Linked DNA regions of Syntrophotalea carbinolica DSM 2380. The protein of the gene in region 1 interacts with the protein of each later gene in a pairwise test. Links are inferred from orthologs where the notes say so. Each region holds a gene or a part of one and is shown on either strand. Other genes may lie near its edges. The genes, in order: prmA and rplK.

Region 1 (9,000 bases):
GGATACCGTTGCCGCACATCTCCGATTCGCTGCCATCAGAGTTGAACATGCGCATGCGCACATCGGCGACTTCGGAGGGAAGAATCAGAATCAGACCATCCGAACCGATACCGAAGTTGCGATTGCTGACCTTGCGAGCCATTTCTGCGGGGTCATCGATGGTTTGCTCGAAGCAGTTGACGTAAACGTAGTCATTGCCGGCTCCGTGCATTTTTGCAAATTTCATGGCAAAAGCCTTTCTCTCTTATCTATGATCAAATTAACCGGAACCGGAATTATAGAAAAATCCGACTTTTACCACAAGGCCCATCTCGATTGACCAAAGCTGTCGCCTAACGTATGATGATGACACATTTATTCACAAAGGAGAGCCTTTTGCATGGCATATAATTTGAAAACCAAGATCTGGCAGACCGGCGCTCTGGAGTGGTGGGGAATGATTGACGGCGAGGATGTCTATCTTGGCAGCCGGGAATTTCCCCTGCCTCCCGAAGAGGGCGACCGTTGGGTTGCACGTGCCACCGGCGAGGCTTTTTGTATTGTGGATGGCGAAATCAGGCGCTCCTGCGCGGAGACCGACACGGAGTCCTGTCCATGAAAGTGGGAAACCTGGAAATTGTGCAGATTCCGGCCGGGGAGATGAAAAACTTCTCCTACCTGCTGTACTGCCCCGTCAGCCGTCAGGGCCTGGCCGTCGATCCGTCGCTGGAACCCCAGCGACTGCTCGATGCTATCGAAGCACACAACGTCAAACTGACCTGGCTGGTCAACACCCATGGACACCGCGACCACGTGGCCGGCAACGGCCTGATCCTGGAGGCCACCGGCGCTGCGCTGGCAGCGCATCCGCTGGCCTTGCCGAAGCTGGATCGGTCTCTTGCGGATGGGGACGTGCTTACGGTGGGCGATACGGCGGTAGAAATCGTGCACACTCCGGGTCATACGCCGGCGGATATCACCCTGCACCTGCCTGGCGCACTGTTGACCGGGGACACCCTGTTTGTGACCAAGGTCGGCCGGGCCGACATGGCGGGCAGCGATCCGGCGGCCCTGTATGCCAGTTTACGGCGGCTGGCCGCTTTTCCCGGAGAGACCCTGGTCTTTCCGGGACACGACTATGGGCCCCAGCCCCATTCCACCATAGCGTTTGAACGGCAGCACAATCCTTACCTGCGCTGCCCCGACCTGGAGAGTTTTCTGGCTTTACGCATGGGTTAATTCGATTTGACGGGGATTCCCTGTCTTGGATGCGCATGGTATCGGAGGAGGCATGACAGTCCGGTAATTAACCGCCTGTCGTGGTGATTTTTATGGCAAGCAACCTGCTGAAGCTGCTGGTACGCACCGGTATGCTTCCCAAAAATATGGCCGCCAAGGTGCAGGCACATGCCAGGCATGCCGGAATCGCCGCCAGTACCAGCACGCTCATCCTGATCCCCCTGGGTGAAGACCGCCTTGCGCAGCTGCTCAGCAGACAGCTCGACCTTCCCTGCTTCGAACCCCGCCAGCTACAAAACCTGCCGCCTGTTATGCGTGAATTCCTGTCCATGGAGCAAGCGCTGAAATTTCGGGCCTTACCGATACGACTGGGACAGCAGGGACTGGTCGTCGCCATGGCCGACCCGAGCGACCGGGAAAACATGCAGGCGCTGGCCAGCCTGATCGGTTATCCGCTGGCCCCCCTGGTGGCGCCTGAATGCCGGCTGATACAAGCCATCGAACGCTGCTACGACCGGCAGCTGCCCGATCGGGAGCAGTTGTTGTTGGAAAAGATGCGGCCTGCAGCCGCTATGTTCGGCCCGCCCGTGGAAGAGGACATCGACGAAGCCATGTTGGAAGAGGCGGAGGTGATCGACGACGAGATCCCGCCGAAAACCGCGATAACCCTCGCCGAATTGAGTGAAAAACTGGCTGCGGCTCGCTGCCGTGATGACGTGGCGGACACGCTTATCGACCACCTGTCCGGACAATTCGATCGCATGGGACTGTTTCTGTTGAAGAATGGAGAATTACGCGGCTGGCGGGCTCTGGTCGGGCATCGGTTACACCCCGAATTTCACAATGTTAAAATCACGGTGACAGGCAGCAACCTGCTGCATGCGGTGCTGTCGGAGCAAAACCCGTTTCTTGGCCGTGTACCCGAACCGCGGTTGTTGAAACAGCTGGTTAACGCCTTGGGTGCCTCCTGCGAAAAAGCCATCATGCTGCCATTGATTCTGGCCGGGCGATCGGTAGGCATGCTGTTCGCGGAAGAGGCCGGTCAAACCGGCAGCGAACGGGTGACGGAGCTGCAGAATCTGTTGGCCAAGACCGCCTGCGCTTTGGAGATCCTCATTCTGCGCAACAAGCTCACCCGGCCATAACCGCCGGACTTACGCAAAATCCCAACCAGTCCTTACTCGTCCCCCTGAAACAACACACCGTCTTCGGCAGCAACCACTATACTGCCTGCCAAACGGTCGTTCCATCCTCGCCCTTCGCGGTTCAGCAGCATGCTGCAGAAACCCAGCCCCCCCGGCAACAAGCAGATCAACCCGCCGACGGTGCGCAAAAAGGCCTGGGAAAGCTGCAAGGGTTCGCCGCTGATATCGACAACCAGCAGTTTGCCGGCCATTTTGCCCGGCGTCTGGCCGCCGAGATAATGAAACAGGGTGAAATAACCGAAGGACAATCCGAAAAACACCAGGAAATAGGGCCCGACCTGATCGGCTAATTGCTGTGGTTGCGGCCACTCGAAAACGCCCGTCCCGCGCCGCAGATATTCCCCCGCCATGACAAACAGGGCAAGGAGCAGGGCCAACAACCCCGTATCGAGCACAAACGCCAGCATCCGAGCGGCTACCGATGCCTTCTTCATATCGTTTTCGAAGGGCAGTTCGGTCTGTTGCAGATCGTCGAACGGGGGAAAATCGCCACCCACCGAAGCAGAACCGAAATCGTCCCCGAGGGGGTCCGCCAGGTCTGCCTCCGAAAGAGGCTCCGGCACGGCCCGACGCCAGGAGGGCTCTTCTCCATCGAGCAGCCAGGCATCGAGATCCGCATCATCCTCGAAGTCTAAATCGTTGGTGGAAAAATCGGAGGCCTCTTCGACCGTCGCCATATCCTCAAAGCTTTTCTCGGACCGCTGCTCCGCTGCGTAAACCGGCACGGCTTCAGGCTCCGGATCAGCAGATCCGGCAGGTTCGATGGTATCATCGGCCAGCTTCGGCAAAGACTCTTCTTCAGACAGAACGGGTTCGGCCAGCTCGTCACCCAGGTCGAACGAGTCGACAGTCACCCCCTCCGCACTCCAGTCCATATCCGGATCCAGGGTTTCCGCAAGCTCCGGATCCACGGTGTTTATGTCCTCGATGTACTCGGACAATGCCGTGTCCGTCTCTTCATCCGGCAGGCTGGCCAGATTGGCGGCGGTCGAGATGTCTTTTTCGTCCGGCAACAGGGTTTCAAACGGGTCTTCGGGCATGGGCGGCGCCGCCGCCGGATGGCTGTCAATCGTTTCAGGCAGGACAGGGTCGCCAAGGCGGAATTTGTCACGTATCTGGGACAGATCCCGACCACATTTCTTACAGGTGGCCAGGTAGTTAAAACTCTGAAAACCGCACTTGGGACACTTCATATCAACTCCTCCACATGGGCTCCATCGGAACCTTCAAACTCTGCCAGCCAGGTCGCCATAACGGTATTGCAGTATGGTTGCAGCAGCGAATCCGGCGGTCTCGCTGCGCAAAATACGCGGACCGAACAAGACCGGGACAAACCCGTGCTGTCTGGCCGTCTCGGCTTCTTCCCGGGAAAATCCGCCTTCCGGTCCGATCAGGACGGCTGCTCCGGCCGGAATCCGCTCCGGCAGCACCGCATCCAGGGGTTGGCTGCCTTCTTCCCACAGCATCAGACGCAGTTCGCTCCGACATTGGCCAAGGGCCTCATCCAGCGGGCGGATCGCAGCCAGGGACGGCAACAGCGGCCGCCGGCATTGACGCGCCGCTTCACGAATGATGCGCAGCCAGCGTTGATGCCGTTGTGTCTCGCGCTCGGGTTTAAGTCTTGGAACGCTGCGACTGGTCTGCAGCGGGGTGAACCCTGTAATGCCCAATTCGGTGCCCTTTTGCAGCACCAGCTCCATTTTGTCAGCCTTGGGCAGGGCCTGCATAAGCTCCACGGGAAAAGCCGTCTCCTGCTGAGTGCAACGGCTCAGCACCATGGCCGAACCGGATTTGCGGTCCAGATGATCGATGCGGCAATGACAGAGATTACCGAGGCCGTCAAGCAACAGAATTTCCGCTCCCCTGGCAAGGCGCAGTACCGCCATGTGCCGCAGAATCTCATCGGTCAAAGCGATGTGATCGTGCCGCAAGACATCCGGAGCGATAAAAAAGCGGTGCATTCAGGCTTCCTTGATATAGCACAGACAAGACCATTCGTCCTGCCGGCGAATATCGGGCCCCGTCAATCCGCGGCCGGCGAAAGCGTCTATAACCAGTTGTTCTTTTTCGTTCAGAATGCCGGACAGGATCAACACGCCGCCGGGCGCCAGCCGATGCACCAGTTCGGGGGCCAGCCGCGCATTTTCCTCGGCCAGGATATTGGCCAGCACAACATCAAAATCCCCCCCCAGTGTTTCCAGCGGATCCAGGGTCACGGCGATCTGCTCGATCACACCGTTTTGCCGGGCATTGTCCAGCGCTACCTGGCACGCCGTTTCGTCGATATCGCAGCCCAACACCTGGCCAGCCCCGAGCAGCGCAGCCGCCACCGCCAGAATACCGGAACCGGTACCCACATCGAGAACCCGCTGCGGGCCCGGTGGGGTTTCATACAACTCGGCAAGAGCTTCGAGGCACAGACGGGTGGTGGCATGGCTGCCCGTTCCGAAGGCCATGCCGGGATCGAGGGTCAGAACGGCGTCCTGAGGATCGGGACTGAAGGCCTCCCAGGTCGGGCGGATGACCAGACGCGAACCGATACGCTGAATGCCAAAATGCTGCTTCCAGTTCTCCGCCCAATCTTCGGCGCGTACCCGGCTGATTTCCGGCGTAACCACCTCCAGGCCGGGGATCAGGGGCGCAAGCCAGGCCAAGCGCTCGGCAACCTGCCGTGCAAGTTGCTCCGGTTCGATCTCCGGAGGGAAATACACCTTCAGGATGAGGGTTTCCGGAATATCGGCATCCGGGTCGGGGACCACGAAAGTATCCAGGGCACGCTCTTCCACGGTAATGCCGGCAGAACCCAGTTCGGTCATTTCATGACACACCAGATCGATACCGGCGGCCGGTACGATAATATTGATTTGCAACCAGAATTCATTCATGCGCTCTGTTTACCAAAGGACTGGGGGGGAAGGCAATAAAATACTTGACAAAAACCTTGTTAGTAGAGTGTAATCCCGCCAACGCTTAATGAGCATTATACCTTTAATGGTAGTTTCGTCCCAGATTGTATATCCAGCAACGCGTGCCGCTCATACCCGGAACTGTGCACTATAAAGACTTGTGCATTTGGTACAATGAAATACTTGCGGGATCGTATTTTGTTGCTACCATTTTAATGTAAAATTCATGAAGTGAATCCGGGCACATTTTATTGTACGTTGGCCAGCCACGCAGCGGAATCCAACAGGGGGACATGGTCCTGCCCGGCCAGTCCCGGCTGGCATCAAGCCCCGGTGAGGGTCTCGACAACCACGGAACCTCAAAAACTCACCGGGCAACGAGCCGTACGCTGGGCCAGGCCCCGCGAAGAGGGGGGCGAGGCGGGGATACAGTTAAACCCTTTACCGGAAACAGTGCGAATCAAAGACCTGACCGTTTCCACCGCAGGCAGAAAGGAAGCGACTATGCGTGTACTCGTGGTAGAAGACGAAAAAAAAGTAGCCAGCTTTATCAAACGGGGTCTGGAAGAGGAAGACTTCACCGTAGATGTAGCCTTTGATGGTGAAGAGGGGCTCTACCTGGCTGAAAATAATCCTTACGATATCATCCTGATGGACCTCATGCTGCCCAAGAAAGACGGCCTTGAAGTCATCAAGGAATTGCGAACCAAGGACGTAACCACTCCGGTATTGTGCCTGACCGCCAAGGACGCTGTTGAAGATATCGTCTCCGGCCTCGATTCGGGCAGCGACGACTATCTGACCAAGCCCTTTGCCTTCAGCGAACTGCTGGCTCGCGTCAAAGCCCTGCTGCGGCGCAGCGCCAAGGATCGTGGTGCGGAGATCTATTTTGCCGACCTGCGCCTTGACCCTGTTTCGCACAAGGTCTGGCGATCCGATCAGGAGATCGATCTGACAGCCAAGGAATACGCTTTGCTCGAATACTTCATGCGCAATCCCAATCAGGTGCTCACCCGGGCCATGATCGCCGAGCACGTATGGGACTACACCTTCGATTCTTTCACCAATATCATCGATGTGTATGTCAATTACCTGCGCAAGAAAGTCGACCGGGATTTCGACAAAAAGCTTATTCACACCGTGCGCGGCGTGGGGTACGTCCTCAAGGAGGGCTGATTGTTTTTTCACTCCCTGCGATTCCGGCTTACCGCCTGGTATACCCTGACCATCGTCGTGGTACTGGCGGTAAGCGGCTGCATCTGGTACCAGCAGCTGTCCACCAGCCTGCTGGAGCAAACCGACCGCCGCCTGATGAAACTGACCGAAGAAAGCCCTGCGTTACTGCAGGGCTTTTCCGGACCGGATCGCTGCCGCGCATTTTCCAAGTTCGTGCGCCGCCATCGCCAGGGCAATTTTTATCGCCTGGTCGATGCTGCCGGCCAACCGCTGTGCAGCGAAGTCAACAGTATCGGAAACGCCCCGGACATCGACCTCCGCACCCTGGAGGCCGCCGCTGAAAAGGGGCTGGTGATACAGAGCTCCAGGCTCAAGAATGGCCCCTATCCCATGCGGTTTCTGACCATGGCCATGGAACTCAAGAATGGCGAGGTCATTTTTCTGCAGGTCGGCACCGGCTTGGGGATGGTTCGGGAACCGCTACGGGAACTGCGCACGCTGTTGCTGATATTCAGCCCCATAGCTTTACTGGCCGTATCCATTCTCGGCTGGTTTCTGGCCGGCCGTACCCTGGCGCCGGTCGAAAACCTGACCCGGGCCATGCGCCGCATCAATGTGGAAAATCTCTCGCAGCGCCTGCCGCTTCGCTCCTCCGGCGATGAGTTGGCCCGCCTGGTCGACACCTTCAACTCCATGCTGGGACGCCTGGAAGAATCCTTCCGCAAAATCAAGCAGTTTTCCGGCGACGCCTCCCACGAGCTGCGTACTCCCCTGACCATCCTCAAGGGCGAAACCGAAGTCGCCCTGCGCTGGGCCAAAACCCCTGAAGAATTCCGCAAAATGCTCATATCCGGCATGGAAGAAATCGACCGGATGAGCCGCATCATCGACGACCTGCTGCTGCTGGCCAAAAGCGAAGGGGGGCAGAAACCGCTGACCATCAAGGAAATGAGCCTCAGCGACCTGTTGCAGGAGCTGTATCTACAGGGCCGTTCCCTGGCTCAACCGAAATCCATCGAACTGGTACTGCATCCCAATGTTACCGAGGAGATCCGGATCCTGGCGGATAAAATGCGACTGCGCCAGGTATTTCTCAACCTGATCGCCAATGCCATCAATTACACCCCTGATGGCGGCCAGGTGGAAATCTCCTTGTCCGTGGACGGGGAACAGGATGAGGTCATCGTCAAGGTCAGCGATACGGGTATCGGCATCCCTGCGGAGCATCTGCCGCATATCTTCGATCGTTTTTACCGGGTCGACCGAGCCCGCAATCGGGAAGACGGCGGTACCGGCCTGGGACTGGCCATCGTCGACTCCTTCGTCAAGGCTCATGGAGGACGAGTCGAGGTTTTCTCGGTTCCCGAAAAGGGCACTACCTTTACCGTCTTTCTGCCACGCAAAGGACCGCAAACGCCCCCGGCGACCCCTTAGACCTGTGGCAATCAAAGCGATCGGCTGAGGCGAGACCGACATTTCGACCGGGCGGGACATATCCGCACCGGCATATGCCTTTCTGCACATTGACACACCCCCTCTGAATGATTACCTTTTCCGGCATGACCATGAATCTGGCGCGATTCATCGCACGGTGCCGGAGTCGCCGAATACCCTACGGAGGATAACCATGAAGCTCAAGTCTCGTATGCTGTTAAGTTGCCTGACGTTACTGCTGATCGCCGTCCCGGCTTTGGCGGTTCCCGACTTCGCTGACCTGGCGGTCCATCTCAAACCGTCGGTAGTCAACATCAGTACCTCCAAGACGGTACGCTCCCAGCGTCCCGTCTTTCCCGGGCAACCTTCCCCTTACGACGAATTCTTCGAGGATTTTTTCGATCGCTTTTTCCGAGGCCAACCGATGCCGCGTAAAGAACGCTCCCTCGGTTCCGGCTTTATCATTTCCGCCGATGGCTACATCCTGACCAACGATCACGTGGTGGACGGTGCCGACGTCATCAAGGTGCGACTGGCCGACGGCCGTGAATTCAGCGGAACGGTGCAGGGCCTCGATCCTAAACTGGACCTGGCCCTGGTAAAAATCGATGTCGGCCAGGAACAGTTGCCGGTCGCCGAACTCGGCGATAGCGAAAAACTCAGGGTCGGCGAATGGGTCATGGCCATCGGCAACCCCTTCGGACTGGAGCAGACGGTCACCGTCGGCATCGTATCGGCCAAGGGGCGCGTCATCGGCGCGGGGCCTTATGACGATTTCATCCAGACCGACGCCTCCATCAACCCCGGCAACTCCGGCGGCCCCCTGTTCAACGAGTCCGGCCAGGTGATTGGCATCAATACGGCGATCGTGGCCGGCGGTCAGGGCATCGGTTTCGCCATCCCGGTCAACGCCGCAAAATCCATTATTCCCCAACTGCGCGACACGGGCCATGTGGTGCGTGGCTGGATCGGCGTTACCGTGCAGGAAGTCACCCAGGAACTGGCGGAATCTTTCGGCCTGAAAAAAGCCCGGGGCGCTCTGGTTACCGATGTCCAGAAGG
Region 2 (8,762 bases), 2.8 Mb from region 1 along the record:
TAACGTTGATCTTCTTGTCGCCGGCGGACTTCAACACGACGTCAAACTCGTCTTTTTCTTCAGCAGCGGCAGCGCCAGCAGCGGCACCAGGAGCAGCAGCTACGGCTACGGGTGCGGCGGCGGATACGCCGAATTTTTCTTCCAGTTCCTTAACCAGCTCAGCCAGTTCCAGAACGCTCATGTTTTCGATAAAGGAAACAACTTGCTCTTTGGTGATATCAGCCATGGTTGGATAACCTCCGTATAGCTATCAAACATTATTTTTGGTTGTGAGAAATTAAGACACAAAAAATCAGCCTTCTTTTTGCTGCTGAATAGCGGCGAGTACCTGTACGAAGGTACGCGGAACCGCAGCAAGAACGCCGACAAAATTGCTGACCGGTGCATTAATAGAACCGAGCATTTTGCCAAGCAGCTCTTCCTTGCTCGGCAGCTCTGCAAGAGCCTTGACTTCATCAATCGACAACAGTTTGCCGTTGAGTTCGGCGGCCCTGAGTTCGAAAGCCTTGTTACTCTTGGCAAATTGGGTCAATACCTTGGCGGGACCGACAGGATCCTCTTCTGCCAGAGCAATAGCGTTAGGCCCCTGCAGATACTCCGAAAGACACTCTGCATCGGTACCTTTGGAAGCCAGACGCAGCAGAGTATTCTTGACGACACGGTATTCGACGCCGACCTTCTTCAGCTCTCCACGCAGCTGATTGACCTGCTCGACGGTGAGACCGCGGTAGTCGGCCAAAAACGCAGCCTGGCACGAAGCCAGCTTTTGTGCCATTTCAGATACGACTTGTGATTTCGCTTCTTTTTTCACTGTCTCTCCTCCTTTCTGTAGTATTTACTGAGTCCGTGAGGACCGTTTTCCAGTCAATGGCCACAGAGGGAGACAATCGTATCCACTCGCTCCGGCCTCGGCAGGCGGTCATACCATTAAACACCGTAGGTACCTGCTGTCTTTGACCTGGATATCAGACACAACACGCCGACCCGCCAGAAGGCAGGACGGCATGCTGCGAATAATCCCAAAAACTATTTTACGAGAGCCTGCACAGTGGGGAGATCAACATTGATCCCGGGACCCATGGTGCTGCTAAGACTCATCTTTTTAAAATAGGTTCCTTTAGCAGTTGCCGGCTTGGCCTTTACCAGCGCATCAAACAGGGCAACCAGATTTTCCTGAAGCTTTTCGGCATCGAAGGAGACCTTACCCACCGGAGCATGAACAATACCGGCCTTTTCGACACGATATTCAACCTTACCCGATTTGGCCTCACTCGTAGCCTTGCCGACTTCAAAGGTCACGGTTCCTACTTTGGGGTTCGGCATCAGCCCGCGGGGGCCGAGAAGACGACCGATCTTACCAACCGTACCCATCATATCGGGAGTCGCAATGGCAGTATCGAAGTCGAACCAGCCTTCCTGAATCTTGGCGACGAGATCATCTCCGCCAACATAGTCGGCTCCAGCTTCTTTTGCTTCAATAGCCTTCTCGCCTTTGGCAAACACCAGAACTTTGACGTCTTTACCCAGGCCGTTAGGCAACACCACGGCGCCACGCACCATCTGATCGGCCTTACGGGGATCAACCCCAAGACGAACAGAGATCTCGACGGTTTCGTCGAATTTAGCGTGTGCAACCTCCTTTACCAAGGCAAGCGCTTCGCCGATGGGATACACCTGCGAACGATCGACTTTTTCCTTGGCTTGCTTGTGCAGCTTTCCTATGGACATTGGCGTACTCCAGATCCTGCCAGAAATTATACGATTTCGAGGCCCATACTGCGAGCCGTACCCTCAATAGTACGAATCGCAGCCTCAATGTCAAACGCATTGAGATCAGGCATTTTCAGTTCGGCGATTTCGCGCACCTGCGCCTTGGTCACCTTACCGACCTTATCCTTGTTCGGCACCGAAGACCCTTTGGGAATCTTGGCGGCCTTCATCAACAAAACAGCAGCAGGCGGCGTTTTGGTAATAAAGCTAAAAGAACGGTCGGCAAATACGGTAATGACTACCGGAATAATCATACCGTCCTGAGCTTGCGTCTTAGCATTGAACGCCTTGCAAAACTCCATAATGTTGACCCCGTGCTGACCCAGCGCGGGACCGACCGGCGGCGAAGGGTTGGCTTTGCCGGCAGGAATCTGCAATTTTATTAATCCAACAACCTTTTTGGCCATGAGCTTCTCCTTGAACTTTAACCTTCATAAAGCCAGCGTCAGCTGGTTTTTTCGACTTGGATAAACTCGAGCTCGACAGGAGTAACCCGGCCGAAAATGCTGACCATGACCTTCAGCTTTCCCTTATCGGGTTTCACATCCTCAACAACGCCGGTGAAATTCAGAAAGGGACCGTCAACCACACGCACCGTCTCGCCAACCTCGAAAGCCACCTTGGGCTTGGGCCGCTCGACATCCTCTTCCATGCGCGCGGTGATCTTGGCCACCTCTTCGTCCGAGATCGGCGGCGGCGCCGACCCCCCACCAACAAACCCTGTCACCTTCGGGGTATTCTTGACCACGTGCCAGGTTTCGTTGTTAAGCTCCATCTGCACGAGGATATACCCCGGGAAAAACTTCCGCGTGGAAGTCTTACGCTCGCCATTCTTCATCTCGACAACTGTCTCGGAGGGAATCAGCACCTCCCCGAACAGCTCCTCGAAACCGAGCTGACGAATCCGCTCTTCCAAAGTCATCTTGACCTTGTTTTCGAACCCGGAATATGTATGCACCCCGTACCACTTTTTAGACATACCGTATTATCTTTTCACCTATCCCCTGAGAATCACACCGATGGCGGAAGACAACAACTTGTCGACCCCCCACAGGAAGGCCGTAACGCCAAGCACCAGCACGATAACCGCCAGAGTGGACCCATAGCCATCTCTTTTGGAGGGCCAGGTCACCTTTTTTAACTCGACCTTGACGTTGCCAAGGAACTCCATCGCCTTCTTGACCACGATAACTCCCAGAGCTTGCTATAAAATATGGCAGGCCAGGAGGGACTCGAACCCCCAACACCCGGTTTTGGAGACCGGTGCTCTAGCCATTAGAGCTACTGGCCTGCATGCAAAAGACCGCAGACAGCTGCGGCCTATCTACTTCGCCCAGCGAAACTACTTGGTTTCGCGATGAGGGGTATGCTTACGACAAAAACGGCAGTACTTGTTGAACTCAAGCCGCTCGGGCTTGGTTTTCTTGTTTTTAGTCGTCGTATAGTTCCGCTGCTTGCACTCGGTGCAGGCAAGGGTAATTATGTCAGCCATATCCGTTTCCTCTACCCCTGCCCGCCGCATGGCGGGCAGAGGAATTCAGCCTTAAAAAGGATTACTCGATAACTTCACTGACGACACCGGCGCCAACGGTACGACCACCTTCGCGAATAGCGAAACGCAGCTCTTTATCCATGGCGATCGGAGTAATCAGGTTTACAGTCATGCTGGCATTGTCGCCAGGCATAACCATTTCAGTCCCCTCGGCAAGCTCACAGATACCGGTAACGTCCGTGGTACGGAAGTAGAACTGGGGACGGTAACCATTGAAGAACGGGGTATGACGGCCGCCCTCTTCCTTGGTCAGAATATAGGCCTCGGCCTTGAACTTGGTATGCGGCGTAATGCTGCCGGGCTTGGCAAGAACCTGACCGCGCTCGATGTCTTCGCGCTTGACGCCGCGCAGCAGCACACCGATGTTGTCGCCGGCCTGGCCCTGATCGAGCAGCTTGCGGAACATCTCGACGCCGGTAACGACCGTCTTGGTGGTCTCTTTCATGCCGACAATCTCGATCTCATCCTGCACGCAGACGATACCGCTCTCTACACGACCGGTAGCAACAGTACCACGACCGGAGATGGAGAAGACATCCTCAACAGGCATCAGGAAAGGCTTGTCGATATCGCGCTCAGGCTCAGGAATGTAAGTATCGACCTGATTCATGAGCTCGATGATCGGCTTGCAGGCATCGCAATCGTCCTTACCGCAACCACACTCGAGAGCCTTGAGAGCGGAACCGGCAACAATCGGAATATCGTCGCCGGGGAAGTCGTAGGAACTAAGCAGCTCGCGCACTTCCAGCTCAACCAGTTCCATCAGCTCTTCATCGTCGACCATATCGGCCTTGTTCAAAAACACGACCATGGCGGGAACGCCAACCTGACGAGCCAGCAGGATGTGCTCGCGAGTCTGAGGCATGGGGCCGTCAGCAGCGGACACAACCAGAATGGCACCGTCCATCTGCGCAGCACCGGTGATCATGTTCTTGACGTAGTCGGCATGACCAGGGCAGTCAACGTGGGCATAATGACGGGTATCGGTCTGATACTCGACATGAGCGGTGGCAATAGTAATACCACGCTCACGCTCCTCAGGAGCGTTATCGATCTGATCAAAAGCCTTGAACTCGGCCAGGCCACGTGCAGCCATAGTCTGTGTAATAGCTGCAGTCAGGGTTGTTTTACCATGGTCAACATGACCGATGGTGCCGATATTTACATGGGGCTTAGTTCTTTCAAATTTTGCTTTCGACATGGAGTAACCTCCCTCTTTAAACTCTTAGCGATATAGTCTGTGTCTTTAGGACAGCCAGGATATGGCATAACCGAAACAAAGTATACTTCAAAAACAAGCAACGCGAAAGGCCCGCAAAATGGAGCCCACAACCGGATTTGAACCGGTGACCTCATCCTTACCAAGGATGCGCTCTACCAACTGAGCTATGTGGGCCAAGCAATTTGCAACCGCGCGGAACGACATGAATCTGGAGCGGGAAACGGGACTCGAACCCGCGACCCTCAGCTTGGAAGGCTGATGCTCTAGCCAACTGAGCTACTCCCGCCCTTCAAAGCCATTCCTCATTCGAAGCTATTTGTTGAACTAACTAAGACCAAGACTCCAGTACGACCGGCCCGTCAGGGCCTCCTGGCAACCTTGCCACAGTCTCATTCGGCAAGTATTCAAATGGTGGAGGGGGGAGGATTCGAACCTCCGAAGTCTACGACGTCAGATTTACAGTCTGATCCCTTTGGCCACTCGGGAACCCCTCCAGGGGACACGCTTAGATTGTGTTGTGTCTGCTGCCCGTCCTTTTGATGGAGCTGGCGACAGGAATTGAACCCGCAACCTGCTGATTACAAGTCAGCTGCTCTACCAATTGAGCTACGCCAGCCAGGCACAGATGCGCTTTATAACCCTATTGGATATAAATTGCAAGCAGTTTTTTCGCCCATGCTCGTTGCGGCGAACGGAGCAAAGGTATAGTCCATCCACCCCCTGCCTGTCAACTCTTTTCTCCAAAAAAAACGATCTTTTCAAAAAACAACAATCTGACTGCCCGGCAGTCACCCCACGGACAGCGACTTACAGCCTCAAACCGTCTGCTGACGAAGAACCTCAAACAGCGCTACACCACCGGCAACGGAAGCATTGAGAGAAGAGACTTGACCGCGCATAGGAATCGCCAGCAGCGCATCACAGTGCTTTCTGACATTATCCCGCAAGCCCTTTCCCTCACCGCCGACAACCAGCACCACGTTGCCGCGCAGGTCGGTATCGTAAAGACTTTGCGATCCAGCGTCACCGGCGAGGCCATACACCCAGAATCCGGCTTGCTTGAAAACTTCTAAAGAACGCGCGACATTCGTCACGCGGCATACCGGAAGATACGCCAAAGCACCGGCCGATGCCTTTTCGGCAGCGGCTGTAATGGGACAGCTCCGATCCTTGGGAAGAACGATCCCCTGGCAGCCTACAGCTTCCGCCGACCTTGCCAATGCTCCGAGGTTATGTGGATCGGTAATGCCGTCGAGCACCAGAATCACCCCTTTGCCGCCGGCATTTCGCCAGAGATCCAAAAGATCTTCAAGCGCTATCACCGATTGGGATTCCAGTCGCAACGCCACCCCTTGATGGCGCGCGCCCTCGGCAAGAGCATCCAACTCGCGGCGATCCAGGGAGCGAATGGCTACGCGACGAGCACGGGCAGCCTCGCATACAGCAGAAAGCCGCGACGATTCCGCGCCGTGCAGCACCAGCAACTCCAAAGGCTTGCGCTGTCGACTCTTAAGCGCTTCCAGAACAGGATTTACGCCGTAAATGAGACTACCCACAGATTCAGCCCTCTTCCAACGCGGCTGCCATCTCTTCCACGATACGCTGAGCAGCGCCCACCGGATCTTCGGATGCAGCGATGGGCCGACCGACCACCAGGAAATCGGATCCGGCAGCAATCGCCTCACCCGGGGTCATAATGCGCTGCTGATCGTTTGTTTCCGCGAAAGAGGGCCGCACCCCCGGTGTCACGATAGCAAAATCGCGCCCGCAGGCCCGGCGTATCAAGCCGACTTCCCGCGGCGAGGCTACGACGCCATCGAGCCCTGCCCCCTTCGCCAGACATGCCAGGCGAGGTACCATTTCTTCGACAGGCCTGTCGACACCGACCTCCCGCAACGTTTCTTCGCTGGAAGAAGTCAAGATCGTAACCCCCAGGAGCAACGGCGGCACATCCTCACCGGCGGCAAAGTATTCTCTCACCGCCTCGGCTGCCCCCGCCATCATCGCACGCCCACCCAAGGCATGCACATTGAACATGCGCACCCCGAGACGACACGCCTCAATGGCGGCCTTGGCAACGGTATTGGGAATATCATGGAATTTCAGATCGAGAAAAACCTCGCCGCCATGGTCCCGGATCATGCGAACCACATCGGGCCCGCATCGGGTAAAGAGCTGTTTGCCGACTTTAAATACTCCGACTTTGCCACGCAGGCGCCGCACCCATTCTTCCGCCGATGCCCCCGACTCGACATCAAGGGCAAAGATCAATTTTTTACGCGCTTCGACAAGCATGACATCATCCTTCGGAAAACTGTTTTTTAACCAAGAGCTTATTGACGCGCCTTGGCACTTCCTGAACTTTCTGGATCAGGCGGGCGGATTCGGCCTGCCCGAGATCACGCTGAGCAGCCATACATTCCATATAAATCAATTCACTAAGGGCCTCGGCCAACAACCGCTTTTTATCCTGCTCTTCAAGTCCCGACAGATTGGTCAGCACTTTGCGGCCGTCAACCGTACCGTCCTCGCGCAGACTGACGTCCTTGAAAACATAAGAAAAAGGCGAGGGCATCTGCCGCAAAAAAGTGGTTATTTCGTTGAGAAACTCGCTGTTCTTGGCCGAAACCCTGCGATACAGGGCCGTTAAGGCGCCGTTGAAAACCAGTAAAATTTCACCAAGGTCACCAGCGACGGCAGTCGCGGGAGCATCCTGTATGGATACAGCACCCTTATTAATCAACTCGTAAAGCGCACGCAGGCCTTCAAATTCCGACATTTTGCCGCGTCGCAGAAGCTCCCGGACATCCAAGCCTCCACCAACGATCAGCTTGAGCAGTCGCTCTTCCTCAGCCGTGAGATTCTCAACGGACTTGCCCGAGGCCTTCGGCAGCGCATCCATGGAACGAATAACCCGCATAAAAAGGGCACGTTCATCGACACGACGCAACCCCTCCATAATCATGTTCTGGGTGGTCATGGCCAGGCGCACCATCTTTTCTTTTTCGGGCTCTTTCTCAAGGAAGAAGAAACTTCCCTGAGAGGCGCCGAAAATATTGAACACGATATTTTCGACCTGGCTTCGGGTCGCCAGCCAGAGATCCTTGGGAGCGATGACTCCCTTTTCCACCAGCACGCGGCCGCTGCCACCGGAACCGGCTATCAACTGGCGATACTTGGGCAGCGCCCCCTGATCGAGCTTCCCCATCTCAAGCAACACCGTACAGATATCTTCTTCGGGAAAGGAGCTTGCCGCGGCGACGATCTCGCCACGCAAAAAGCTGACTTCTTTCTCGCCACCGGCCAAGCTGACAACCAGCGCCCCCGTCTTGCGAAACATATTCAAAAAGGAGAGCACATCGACCATGGCGATTTCGCCCAGGACGCCCGCCAGCTGAAAGCCACAGTCTACATTGGAGAAAAGCAGGTGAGCATTTGAATGACACACCAACTCCAGAGATGCGGCTCCAATTTCCCTTACCACAGATACCGGTAACTCCAAGCGTCCACTGCCGTCGATATTTATCTTACTCATACCTCGTCCTGTGTTTCACGTATCCAACCAAGAAGAAAGATCAGCCAAGCTACCCGGTGCCGGATTCGTTATCGGCCGCAGGCCTCAACGACCATATCCCGCACCAGAGCCGCAGCTTCCGCAAGAGGAAGCATACGCCGCTCGCCACCGGCACGCTCCTGCAATTCTACAGCATTTTCCTTGAGACCGCGCGCACCGACCGTCAGGCGCAGCGGAATACCGATCAGATCGGCATCTTTAAATTTACTGCCGGGCCGTTCATCGCGATCGTCCAGCAACACTTCGACACCAAGAGCCTGTAGCTCGGCATAGAGATTCTCAGCAGCAGCGAGAACCTCCTCCTGGCGAGGATTGACAACGGTTACCAAGACATGAAAAGGCGCGATGGGCATGGGAAAAACGATTCCGTTTTCATCATGGTTCTGCTCAATGGCAGCAGCAACCGTGCGCCCCACACCGATCCCGTAACACCCCATGAACAATTCGCGATCCTGCCCCTGATCGTCCAATACGGTAGCACCCAGGGCAGCCGAATATTTCGTGCCCAGCTTAAAGACATGGCCGACTTCGATGCCACGCCAGATCTCCAACACGCCGCCACACCGCGGGCAGATATCGCCAGCTTCGGCCGCGCGCAGGTCGGCAAACTGCTCCACGGTGAAATCCCGCTCAAGGTTGACCCC

The links.
Region 2: the proteins of prmA (region 1) and rplK interact in binary tests that used the Escherichia coli proteins (3 or more experiments, as listed by UniProt). The link is inferred for Syntrophotalea carbinolica DSM 2380 from one-to-one orthologs.

Annotation. Positions count from the first base shown.
Region 1 is NC_007498.2:3,588,367-3,597,366, forward strand. What follows is about bases 3,347-6,302. They hold prmA (50S ribosomal protein L11 methyltransferase), read right to left. Parts: upstream 5,309-6,302; coding sequence 4,385-5,308; downstream 3,347-4,384. Other genes in these bases: PCAR_RS18185 (RDD family protein), read right to left, coding at 3,347-3,616; PCAR_RS16640 (16S rRNA (uracil(1498)-N(3))-methyltransferase), read right to left, coding at 3,650-4,384; PCAR_RS16650 (response regulator), read left to right, coding at 5,834-6,302. Outside these bases: dapF (diaminopimelate epimerase), read right to left, coding at 1-226; PCAR_RS16620 (hypothetical protein), read left to right, coding at 380-598; PCAR_RS16625 (hydroxyacylglutathione hydrolase family protein), read left to right, coding at 595-1,218; PCAR_RS16630 (GspIIEN domain-containing protein), read left to right, coding at 1,311-2,363; more of PCAR_RS18185, read right to left, coding at 2,396-3,346; more of PCAR_RS16650, read left to right, coding at 6,303-6,505; PCAR_RS16655 (sensor histidine kinase), read left to right, coding at 6,506-7,939; PCAR_RS16660 (DegQ family serine endoprotease), read left to right, coding at 8,133-9,000. UniProt on the Escherichia coli protein: Methylates ribosomal protein L11.
Region 2 is NC_007498.2:831,131-839,892, reverse strand. The notes cover bases 467-3,184. They hold rplK (50S ribosomal protein L11), read right to left. Parts: upstream 2,178-3,184; coding sequence 1,755-2,177; downstream 467-1,754. Other genes in these bases: rpmG (50S ribosomal protein L33), read right to left, coding at 3,113-3,184; secE (preprotein translocase subunit SecE), read right to left, coding at 2,768-2,956; nusG (transcription termination/antitermination protein NusG), read right to left, coding at 2,216-2,749; rplA (50S ribosomal protein L1), read right to left, coding at 1,027-1,728; rplJ (50S ribosomal protein L10), read right to left, coding at 467-811. In the rest of the region: rplL (50S ribosomal protein L7/L12), read right to left, coding at 1-226; more of rplJ, read right to left, coding at 293-466; more of rpmG, read right to left, coding at 3,185-3,262; tuf (elongation factor Tu), read right to left, coding at 3,324-4,523; 23S rRNA (guanosine(2251)-2'-O)-methyltransferase RlmB, read right to left, coding at 5,360-6,100; pyrF (orotidine-5'-phosphate decarboxylase), read right to left, coding at 6,105-6,839; PCAR_RS04170 (DUF4388 domain-containing protein), read right to left, coding at 6,844-8,079; PCAR_RS04165 (proline--tRNA ligase), read right to left, coding at 8,148-8,762. UniProt on the Escherichia coli protein: Forms part of the ribosomal stalk which helps the ribosome interact with GTP-bound translation factors.